One region of the Gordonia sp. L191 genome, then DNA from elsewhere that is predicted to be linked to it. Evidence: riboswitches for the same ligand, from Rfam matches in the RefSeq annotation. Region 1 holds a riboswitch; the other holds the start of a gene.
The links. A riboswitch is a leader RNA that binds a small molecule or an ion and turns the genes downstream of it on or off. The one in region 1 is predicted to bind cyclic di-AMP.
Positions count from the first base shown of each region.

Region 2: another riboswitch for cyclic di-AMP. It lies ahead of QNM97_RS02980 (transglycosylase family protein); the one in region 1 lies ahead of QNM97_RS08545 (C40 family peptidase).

Region 1 is NZ_CP125996.1:1,902,387-1,908,101, reverse strand. It holds gene QNM97_RS08560 (glycosyltransferase family 4 protein) at 1-19, opposite strand, end outside; gene QNM97_RS08555 (peptidase MA family metallohydrolase) at 39-1,517, opposite strand; gene QNM97_RS08550 (NlpC/P60 family protein) at 1,543-2,622, opposite strand; gene QNM97_RS08545 (C40 family peptidase) at 2,764-3,351, opposite strand; cyclic di-AMP (ydaO/yuaA leader) riboswitch at 3,368-3,537, opposite strand; gene QNM97_RS08540 (DEDD exonuclease domain-containing protein) at 4,175-5,715, shown strand, end outside.
Region 2 is NZ_CP125996.1:628,406-634,120, reverse strand. It holds gene QNM97_RS03005 (cold-shock protein) at 1-159, opposite strand, end outside; gene QNM97_RS03000 (hypothetical protein) at 536-757, shown strand; gene QNM97_RS02995 (flavin reductase family protein) at 789-1,367, shown strand; gene moaA (GTP 3',8-cyclase MoaA) at 1,364-2,479, shown strand; gene QNM97_RS02985 (MoaD/ThiS family protein) at 2,484-2,732, shown strand; cyclic di-AMP (ydaO/yuaA leader) riboswitch at 2,994-3,168, shown strand; gene QNM97_RS02980 (transglycosylase family protein) at 3,176-3,787, shown strand; gene QNM97_RS02975 (molybdenum cofactor biosynthesis protein MoaE) at 3,905-4,351, opposite strand; gene QNM97_RS02970 (MogA/MoaB family molybdenum cofactor biosynthesis protein) at 4,385-4,864, opposite strand; gene moaC (cyclic pyranopterin monophosphate synthase MoaC) at 4,861-5,397, opposite strand; gene QNM97_RS02960 (hypothetical protein) at 5,411-5,614, opposite strand.

The DNA.
Region 1 (5,715 bases):
GGAGCGTTCGGTGGGTCACGCCATCATCCTTGCCGATCTCATCGCAGTTCGGCCGTCAGCCACGCCCGCCACCGGGCAACGAACTGAGCCCGCGTGATTCCCAGGGTGGCCGACAACGCGGCGTCGGCCCGCGCGGCGTCGCCCGATGCACCCACCGCCACATACAGTGCCCGCAGCCTGGGTTCGCCGAACGCCGCCGCGACGAAGGTCGCCACCGACCACGCCGACTGATAGGCCATCCGCGCGGAATCGGCGTCGACGGAGAACTGCTGATCGGTCGGCAGATCGGACGGGGTGTCACCGGCCTGCACCGCGGCCGCGAGATCCGGGGCCGCGTCGGCGGGGCGGGTATAGGTACCCTTTCGCCCCACGTACTCCGCCACCCCCTCGGTGAGCCACATCGGCGCGGTGGTCGCGGTCTGCGCGCGTGTCGCGACGTGGGTGAGTTCGTGACGCAGGACGACGCCGAGTGCCGGTGCGGGCAGATCACGGGCCATCGGCGTGAGGAGCACACGCTGGCCGGTCACCGAACCGGCGGACAGATCGAGGTGGGCGTAGATGGTGGCGGCCGCAGCGGTGTCGGTGGCCGAGGCGGCCAGGGCGTGGAACTGGTCGTCGTCGGCCGTACTCACCAGCACCGAACGCTGGGGCCACCCGGTCCCCCAGAATGCCGACACCGCGGCGATCGCGCCGGGGAGCAGCGAGCGGATGCGGGCAACCATCTCGGCGGTGGGGCCGGGAGCTGTCGAACCAGGAGCTGTCGAGCCGGGAGAAGAGGTGCCAGAACCGTCCGCACCATCCGGATAGGACGCGATGACCGAGGCGCCGCCCGCGGTGGGGACATCGGCAACGGCCAGCCCCGGCAGATCCCACATCTGTGTCGGTGGTGCGGGCTCACCGGCGAGTGTCGAGTCGCCGACCAGTTTCCAGGTGTCGTCGTAGCGGGCGGCGACGAGCTGGGTATCGATCACCACCTCGTCCTCATCGATGCCGGGAGTGCTCGCACCGCCGAGCGCCACGTGCAATTCCACCGGGGCCACCCAGGTGTCGGAGCTGCCCTGCTGATCCAGCCGTGCCTGGACGTCGGCACCGACCAGGGTCTCGACCTCCTCGGTGGGAGCGAGCTGGTAACGAAACTCCTTGAGCTGCAAGCGTTGTCCACGCGATGATGAGTCCGGGCGAGGCACCGACGACGACAGGTTGTCCTGCACGGTCTGCAACCGGGCGCGTAACGCCGGGGCGATGGACGGGTCGAGCAGCCCCGCAAGCTGATCGGGGGTGCCCGAACGCAGCGCGGTCGACAGCGCGTCGAGCAGTCGCGTCACGCCCTGGGAGCGCTGGTCCAGATAGACGTTGGTCGTCGACGCGGGCGCCGAGGACGACCTCGTACCGGAGCCGCCACCGACACCGTCGCCACCGCAGGAGGTGATCAGTAGTGAGGTGACGACGAGCACCGCTCCGGCGCCCGTGGTCACCGCGGCACGCCGGGGCGCCACCCGCGGGCGGAGCACGCCGATCGCCCACCGCGGGCGGAGCACGCCCCTAGTACCGACGCGCGGAGTTGTACGGTCCCGCGTCGTCGATCGGGACGACCTTGACCGGCACACCGAAGGTGGAGGCGTGGATCACGTAGCCGTCGCCGACGTACATGCCCACATGCGTGGCGTCGGGGTAATAGATGATGAGGTCGCCGGGCTGCAGATCCTGGCGCGAGACCGGGGTGCCGCCGGCGAGTTGCGCCTCACTGGATCGTGGCAGGAGCTTGCCCGCCTGCTTGAACGCCCACACCATCAGGCCCGAGCAGTCGAACGAGTCGGGACCGGTCGCGCCCCATACATACGGGTCGCCGATGCGGGTCAGCGCGGCCTGGACGGCGACGAGTGCGGGGGCGGTCCCGCGGGGTACGGCTGCGGGGTCGAAGTCGAAGCGCGGGCCGGCGAGCGCGGCAAGCTGCTTGCCGGTCAGGCTCGCATAGATCACCCGGATCTGGGCGGCCTGCAGTTGCAGTTCGGCCTGCTTCTTCTGCAGATCGCCGCGTACACGCTCGGCGTCGGAGACCGCGCGGGTGGCCGTCGATGCCGTCGAATTCGCGGCGTCGCGGTCCGAGACGGTCTGGGCGCGCACCTTCTTCAGCGCCGCCAGATCGGCGGCGGCGCGACGCGAGACCATCTCCAACCCGGACATCTGGTCGAGCAGGGTTTGGGGCGAGTTGCTGGTGAGGACGGCATAGAGCCGGTTGGAGCGACCGCCCATGTAACTGATGCGCACGAGGGAGTCGAAGCGTGTCTGCAACTCGTTCAACGAAACCTGGGAACGGTCGAGTGAACTCTGCGCGGCGGCGGCGGCCTTCTTGGACTGGGCGACGATGCCACGCTGCTTGTCGTACTCGATCTGGGCGTTGTGCATCTGTTCGGCCGAGGTCTCGGCTTCACGGCTCAGCGAGGTGTATCGCGCAAGCAGTTGATCCGCCGATTGCGGCGGGTCGGCCACGGCGTGCGGCGTCCCGAACACCGCGCCGATCTGCGTCACCGCGACCGCGATCACCGCGATCACGGTGATCAACGCCAGGCGTGCCGATCGGTTGGGACCGATTGCCGATCCGGCTCCCACGATTGTCACCACATTCCCCTTGCACTTCCCCACCGACCCGGGCTCGTCACCTCTGCCTCGACCGGGGCGTCGTAGTCCTCGACGCGTTCGGGCGAATCGCGCTGTGCGCGATCCGCCCGAATACATGCTCACACGTTCTCACCGAGACCGGGATCAGTATCGGCGAACCCCGGTCAGCGACCATGCCTTGACCGACGCCTTCTGCACCGGGACACCCTCGGTGGAGGCGTGGATGAATTGGCCGTTGCCGATGTAGAGACCGGCATGGCTGCCGCCGTTGAAGATTAGGACGTCGCCGGGCTGCGCGTCGGCGTAGTTCACCGCGCGTCCGCCACCCAGCTGGCCGTAGCTGTCGCGCGGGATCGTCTTGCCGGCCTGCTGGTAGGACCAGTAGACGAGGCCGGAGCAATCGAAGGCATTAGGGCCGGCGGCGCCGTACACGTAGGGCGCGCCGATCTTGGTTTCCGCGGCACGAACGGCCTTTTCTGCAGCACTCTGCACCGGGGCGGTGATACCGCCACCACCCGGGCGGAACTGGTTCGGAACCTGATTCTGATCGATGCCGGGCACCGTGAACTTGCCGAGATTCGGGATCTCGATGGTCGCACTGGGCGCCGGAGCCGGTGCGGCGAGGGCCGGACCTGCGGCCACGGCGAGCGAGCCGACGGTCAGCGAGCCCGCGATCATCGCCTTCTTGGCGATGCCTCCGCGATTCGGCTGTTCCAAACGATGTTTGGCCACGAAACGAGTTCTCCTTTGGTTCTCCCTTGACCGCCTACCGAGTTAGCTGTCGGGTTCGGGCCGAGAGAATGGCCCTACGCGATCCGGACACAGTCGTGCCCAGGGCGCGACTCACCCCAATTCGAATTGCTCCGAAAATGTGTGGTTCCCCGGTTCGTCCGTCGGACGATTGAGCGGTGATCTCCCCAGACCGCTTCGGTTTGAAGCGGGACGCTCTGCGAAGGTCTCGGAAAGGTTACGAAATCGGATGCGGGTCTGTCCACTAGGGGACAAAGGGCCCGATTCGCGGTGACGGCTAACCCGCCCGCAGAATCCGCAGACCCGGGCGCGAAGCGGGTCCGCACGCAGGGCCGATGGCGAGTTTTGCCGATCGTGCAGACTCCGTGCTCACCATCGAAGCGCCGGCGAACACATCGACCGCAGAGCAGATCTCGGCGTCGGAATCCCCCACCTCACGGACCACCCGCCGACCACCGAGATCATCCCTATCACCGCTGGTCACAGGCTCTACGAAGAGGTTCATCATGCAGCCGTCACACGCGCGGTGACGGCCCGGGCAGCTGGCGCAGTCGATGTACATTGTGATCTCCATCTCACTTGCTGTCTCTGGACGTGTCGGCGGGCGATTCATCCCGGCCTGCCCGGCCCGGCCCGTTGCGCAACGGGCCGGGCGAGCTCCGGTGTCGACCACCGCAGCCGACAGTAGAAGTGGCCACCGACAGAATCGTCGCGTCGGCATCGACGGGGCTCGAGAGCACACCCATCACAGCAGTCACTCGCACCCCAACCGAGGCTGTCGGAGGGTCGAACTAGTGTTCGCGGCGTGGTGGTTGATACGGCTCAGCTCTCCTTCGCCGACCTCGGCGCAGGAGCGGACGGCACCGACGACGCGGGATTCGGCGAGCAGTCCCTGTTCGATACGACGATCGTGGTCGTCGACCTGGAGACGACCGGGGGCGATCCGGCCCGCGACGCCATCACCGAGATCGGCGCGGTGAAGGTGCGCGGCGGCGAGGTGCTCGGTGAGTTCGCGACCCTCGTCGACCCACAACGGTCGATCCCACCGCAGATCGTCGCCCTGACCGGGATCACGAGCGCGATGGTCTACGACGCCCCACAGATCGGTGAGGTGCTGTCCTCCTTCATCGAGTTCGCGCGCGGGTGCCTGCTCGTGGCCCACAACGCGCGCTTCGACATGGGATTCCTGCGCCACAACGCCACGCGGCTGGACATGGCGTGGCCCTTTCACACCAGCTTGTGCACCGTACGACTGGCGCGCCGGGTGCTGACCCGCGACGAGGCCCCCACCGTCCGCCTCAGCGCTCTCGCCGACCTGTTCGACGTCTCGGTACGCCCGACGCACCGGGCCCTCGACGACGCCCGCGCCACCGTCGAGGTCCTGCATCGGCTCCTCGAGCGCATCGGAAATCAGGGGGTGCGGACCTACGCCGACCTGACCGCCTATCTCCCCCGTGGGAACCCCCGTCTGCGCGCCAAACGCCATCTCGCCGAAGGACTTCCGTCACGACCGGGGGTCTACCTGTTTCGCGGACCGTCCGCCGAGGTGCTCTACGTGGGCACCGCGACGGATCTGCGACGCCGGGTGATGTCGTATTTCAACGGATCCGACCCACGACCCCGGATCGCCGAGATGGTGAATCTCGCCGTCCGCGTCGATCACGTCGAATGTGCTCACGCACTCGAAGCCGGGGTCCGCGAACTGCGATTGATCCTGGCGCACACGCCCGCCTACAACCGGCGCTCCACCCGCCCACACCGCGGCTGGTGGATCACGCTGACCGGCGAACGATTTCCCCGACTGCAGATCACCCGGACCCCCGGCACCGACTCCGTCGGACCGGTGGCCAATCGCACCCGCGCCGCCGAGATCGCCGAGCTGATCTCCCGAGCCGCCGGACTGCGCACCTGTCGGGCCCGAATGCCGGTCGCCGCGACACATCACTGGTGCCGGACCCCCGCCGACGGTGGCGACGCCCTGGGCGGGTGCGCCGCGGCCACCGACCGTCCGTTGACGGTCACCGACTACGTCGGCCGGGTACAGGCCGCCCATGATCTGCTCTCCGGTCGCGACTCGGCCATGTTGTCGGGGCTCATCGACGAACTCGACCGCCTCACCGACGCGCAGATGTTCGAGACCGCGGCGCGTCACCGCGACCGGGTCGCCGCGACCATCGACACGCTGGCACGCTGTCAGCGGCTCTCGGCGCTGTGCCGGATCGCCGAGATCGTCGTCGCCCGGACCGACGGCGCGGGAGGATGGGAATTGGCCGTGATCCGGCACGGCCGGCTCGCGTCGGCCGGACACGCCCGACGGGGAGTGGCCCCCATGCCGGTCGTCGACGC
Region 2 (5,715 bases), 1.3 Mb from region 1:
GCCGGCGGCCATCCCGAACTCCACCCGCTGGCCGGGCTTGAGCGCCTCGACGCCGTCGGGCAGCGCCGACGAACGCACGTACACGTCCTCGCCGCCCTCTTGTGCGAGAAAACCGAAGCCCTTCTCGGCGTCGTACCACTTCACCTTGCCGCTCGGCACTGTGCTCACCTTCACTCGAACGTCGTTGTTGCATGTGGTCGATCCACCACATGAAAGGGCGCCCTGACCCACGACAATGAGCAAGGCGCCTGGTGATGCCAGTCTAACCAATGGGCAAAACGGTTTCTCGAGGCAGCGTGAGGCCCGCTCTGACCGGGCACGACACCGTCATGTTCGCCCGGGGTGCTCTACCGTGGAAACCATGGAGAGGAAGCACGGCGCCGGGAGCGAAGCGAGCGGGCCGGGTGTGGTCGGCGCCGGGAGCGAAGCGAGCGGGCCGGGTGTGGTCGGCGCCGGGAGCGAAGCGAGCGGGCCGGGTGTGGTCGGCGCCGGGAGCGAAGCGAGCGGGCCGGATGCACGCGGCGCCCGTCGCTCGCTGACGCCGGGAGTAGGCGGGTCGTCGCCTTCGCGGCTGCTGCAGGTGGCGGGTGTGGTCTTTGTGATCGGGGTACTCGCGATCATCGCGCTGTTCGTCACCCCCGTGGCCGATCACGGCGAGACCGCCCCGACCGCGGTGTATCTGTTGACGATGTGCGCCCCGCTGGGTTTCTTGCTGGGCGTGGTCTATGCGTTGCGGTCGGGCCGCGGGGCCCGGTGATCGTGTGTCGGCTTCCGTCGATCGACCCTCGGTGATCGCTACCCACGCCGCTCTCGCGCCGGCATCGGACGAGGGTGCGCTGAAACGGGCGTACAGCTGTTTTCCGTCCGGGGTGGTCGCGGTCTGCTGCCATCGTTGCGCGCCCGAGTCCTCCGAGTCCCACGAGCCCACCGACTCGGCCGGCCCGGAACTGGTCGGGATGGCCGCGAGCGCGTTCACGTCGGTGTCGCTGGATCCGCCGCTGGTGAGCGTGTGCGTGCAGAACACCTCGACGACGTGGCCGCGGCTGCGTGATGCCGGGACCGTCGGTGTCAGCGTGTTCGCCCACGACCAGGCGCAGTTGTGCCGCCAGCTCGCCGGTCCGGCACCGCGACGGTTCGACGGTATCGAGCCGCTCGGCTCCGACGACGGAGCCCTGTTCATCCCGGGCGCGGCCGCTCACCTGTCGTGCACGATCGAAAGTGAGATCCCCGCCGGCGATCACCTGCTGGTGCTGCTGCGCATCCGGCGCCTCGACGCCGACCCGGAGGTCGAGCCACTCGTGTTCCACGCCAGCACTTTTCGTGCTCTGCAGGCACGGATACCCGACGACGACCCCACGCGGCGATGACCGTCGTCGACCTGGGCCTACCACTCCCGTCGGTGCTGACACGCTCCGCCGACGAGTCGCGGTCCGGGGCGTCGACCGCACCCACGTCCGGGCCGCTGCGTGACACGTTCGGACGGGTGGCCACCGACCTGCGGGTGTCGGTGACCGACCGCTGCAATCTACGCTGCGACTACTGCATGCCCGCCGAGGGCCTCGATTGGTTGCCGACCGCGTCGGTGATGACCACCGCCGAGTTCATCCGGGTGTTGCGGATCGCGGTGGCCGACCTCGGCATCCGCACCGTCCGGTTCACCGGCGGCGAGCCGCTGCTGCGCCGTGATCTCGAGGACATCATCGCTGCCGTCACCTCGCTGCCGCAGCGCCCGGAGATCGCGATGACGACCAACGGCCTCGGGTTGACGCGCCGTGCCGCCGGTCTGGTCGAGGCCGGGCTGACGCGCATCAATGTCTCGCTGGACACCGTCGATCCCGCCCGGTTCGCCGAGATCACCCGACGTGACCGGCTGCCCGACGTCCTCGCCGGCCTCGACGCCGCGCGTCGCGCGGGGTTGTATCCGATCAAGGTGAACGCGGTCGTCCCCGATCGTCGGGACCTGGACGGACTGGTCGACCTCGCCCGGTTCTGCCTCGACGCCGGATATCAGCTGCGGATCATCGAGCAGATGCCGCTCGACGCCGGACATCGGTGGGATCGGTCGCGGATGGTCACCGCGACGGAGATCCTCGACGTGCTGTCGGCGCATCTCCGGTTGCGTCCCGACACCGTGCCGCGTGGAGGTGCGCCTGCGGAGACCTTCCTCGTCGATGGCCACACCGACGCCCGCGGAGCACCTGCGCGCATCGGCGTCATCGCGTCGGTGACGCGTCCGTTCTGTGGTGACTGCGACCGGACCCGGCTGACCGCGGACGGGGCGCTGCGCAACTGCCTGTTCGCCGACGCCGAGACCTCGCTGATGCCCGTGCTGCGGGGCGGTGGTGACGACGAGCGCGATGTCGATCGTCGGATCGCGCAATTGTGGCGGGAGAACACCTGGGCCAAGCGCGCCGGGCACGCGGTCAACACCGCCGGATTCCGCCAGCCGGACCGTCCGATGTCGGCGATCGGGGGCTGAGCGGATGCGTGTGACGGTCCGTTATTTCGCTGCCGCGTCCGCCGCCGCGAAGACCGAATCCGACGTGCTGGACATTGCCGAGAACATCACCCTCGGTGAGCTCGAACACATTCTGGCAGCCGACAATCCGGAGTTGGCGCGGGTGCTGGAGCGGTGCTCGTATCTGCGCGACGAGATCGCGCTGTGCGACCGCACGCGGCGCCTCGGTCCGACGCACACGATCGACGTTCTCCCCCCGTTCGCCGGGGGTTGACACACCTGACCCGCTTGTGACCTTGCTCACATCACGAGTCAATAACGAGATGGACACGAACCGGGCGTCACGCCCGTGAACTGCACGGACACCGAAACAGGGCCCAAAGGCCCACCGGCACGCCGAAAATGGGTTGTCAGGACGGGGTGATTCCCGCTCTCAGACGTCGTACTGTACGAAGCGTCCTTCACAGAAGGTCACAGCACAGCAAACAACACACCAAGATTTCCACCGGTCGCGCCGAGCCTCGTTCCTCCGGTGGAATGACGAGCACACATCTTGGAACGAGGACGGGGGACCCACCCTCTTCCGCAAGGAAGAACGGACGTCGACAGACGCCCTTGGGGTTAAGTCCGGTCGCCGCACGGCGATCGTGACCGAGCACCTCTCGCTCGAACCCGACAGCTGACCTCGCAGGCGCGTGGAGAGAGGTAATTCGACTTATGTCCGGACGTCACCGCAAGCCGTCGACCACCACCGCAACCAAGACCTTCGCGAAGATCGCGCTGACCGGAGCCGTTCTCGGCGGCGGCGCGGCCCTGCTGGGCACCGGCTCGGCACATGCCGCCTCCGATTCCGAGTGGGATCAGGTCGCCCAGTGCGAGTCCGGTGGCAACTGGGCCATCAACACCGGCAACGGCTACCAGGGCGGACTCCAGTTCAGCCCGAGCACGTGGGCCGCCAACGGTGGCACCCAGTTCGCGCCGAGCGCCGACCAGGCCTCCAAGGAGCAGCAGATCACCGTCGCCGAGCGTGTCCTGGCCACCCAGGGCAAGGGCGCATGGCCGGTCTGCGGCACCGGGTTGTCGGGCGCCACCCCGCGCACCGCTCCCGCCGACACCCCGCGCCTGGATGCGCCCCAGGCGCCCGCCAAGGGTCTCGCGAACACCCCGAATGCCACCAGCACCGACCAGGCGATCGATCAGGTCAGCCAGGCCGGAGTCAGCCCGGAGGTGCAGAACCTGCTCAAGGCCGCCAAGGACAGCGGCTACCAGCTCACCCCGGATCAGCTGCGTCTGTTCAACGAGAACAAGGGACTCGTCCCGCTCCCCTGAACCCGATCGGTTCAGCCCTGACGAAGGGCCCCGCACGTTGCTCGACGCCGTGCGGGGCCCTTTTCCAATTGTCGGGGGGCTGTGTCGGTGGTGACCGGTATCAGGTGGTGACCGTGATCAGGCCGACCCGACCCACTCGTCGGTTCCGTCGCCGAAGAACTGGTGTTTCCACACCGGTATGCGCGCCTTGACCTCATCGACGAGTCGCGCGCACAACGCGAACGCCTCGGCCCGGTGATCGGCGGCTACGGCGACGACGAAGGCGACGTCGCCGACCGACAGGTCACCCACCCGATGGGAGACCGCGACCGCCCGGACGCCGTCGGCGGCCGCACAGACCTCGGTGACCACCTCGGTGAGCACGCGCGGGGCGTCCGGATGCGCCGAATACGACAGGCTCGTCACCGCGCGGCCGCCGTCGTGGTCGCGGACCGCGCCGACGAACCCCACGACCGCGCCGGCATGTCCGTCAGCAGCCGCGACGACGCGGGCCTCGTGGTCGGCGAGTGCGATCGGGTCGACGCTCACCTCCGTGTACACCTCCACCGGAGTGGCAGCGCTCATCTGCGACAGCCCGGCATCAGTGACGGCCCGGCATCAGTGGTCGCCACCGCGAATCTGGTCGAGAGCGTGGTCGACGACGGTGGCGAGGACCGAAAGTCCGTCGCGCACACCGCCGGTCGAGCCGGGCAGATTGACCACCAGCGTGGTGCCGGCGACCCCGGCGGTGCCGCGGGAGAGCACCGCGGTCGGTACCTGCGGCAGCCCGGCGGTGCGGATGGCGTCGGCGAGACCGGGGATCTCGATGTCGAGCAGCGGCCGGGTTTGTTCGGGAGTCCGGTCGGTCGGGGCGAGCCCGGTTCCACCGGTGGTGAGGACGAGGTCGACGTCGGCGTAGATCGCGGCCCGGATCGCGTCACCCACCGGCGGGCCGTCGGCGACGACGTCGAGCTCGTCGACAGAAAACCCGTGGTCGGCGAGCCACTCGGCGATGATCGGGCCCGTGCGATCGGGATAGGCACCACGGGAGGCCCGGGTGGAGGCGACGACGATCCGCGCGACGCGCTGCGTGCTCATGGTTGCGTCCCGGGGTCGGTGTGAGTCCCGCCGTCGTCTTCTCGGTGCCAGTCCCCGGACCGTCCGCCGGACTTCTCGAGCAGCCGGATTCCGTCCATGCGGGCGTGGCGGTCGACGGCCTTGACCATGTCGTGCAGCGTGAGTCCGGCCACCGCCACCGCGGTCAGCGCCTCCATCTCCACGCCGGTCCGGCCCGCGGTGATGACCGAGGCCGTCACGTCGATGTGGTCGGCGCCGATCGTGAAGTCGACGTCGACCGACGACAGCGCCAGCTGATGACAGAGCGGGATGAGTGAATCGGTGCGTTTGGCCGCCATGATCCCGGCGATCCGCGCGGTGGCGAGAACGTCACCCTTCGGCAGCGACGACGAGGTCAGCAGGTCGATGACGGTGGTGCTGGTACGAAAGGTGCCGCCGGCAACGGCGCGGCGGTGGGTGACCGACTTGTCCCCTACATCGACCATGCGGGCCGTACCCGAGTCGTCGACGTGGGACAACCGGGCAGCGGACTGCGGATCGGTCACCGCACGCACTCGGTCACCGCGCTCAGCGGTTGATGACCGTCTTGGGGTTGATGTAGTTGACCTCGTCGGCCGGAAGTGGGAACTCCACCTCGCCGAACGGGGACAACGCGCCGGGCAGAGCGGCCGCGAACTCCGAGACCGCGTGCTCGGGACCGTCGCCGTCGGAGGCCTTCGGCCAGCCGTTGTCCACGTAGTGCTTCTTCGAATTGCTCTCAGCCACGCGCATATTGTGCCACGGCGACCTCCGCGGCACGCGGCACGCTCACCGTTTGGTCACCGACATCCACGTCATCAGCCCCGACGCCACGTCGACTTCAGCCCCGACGC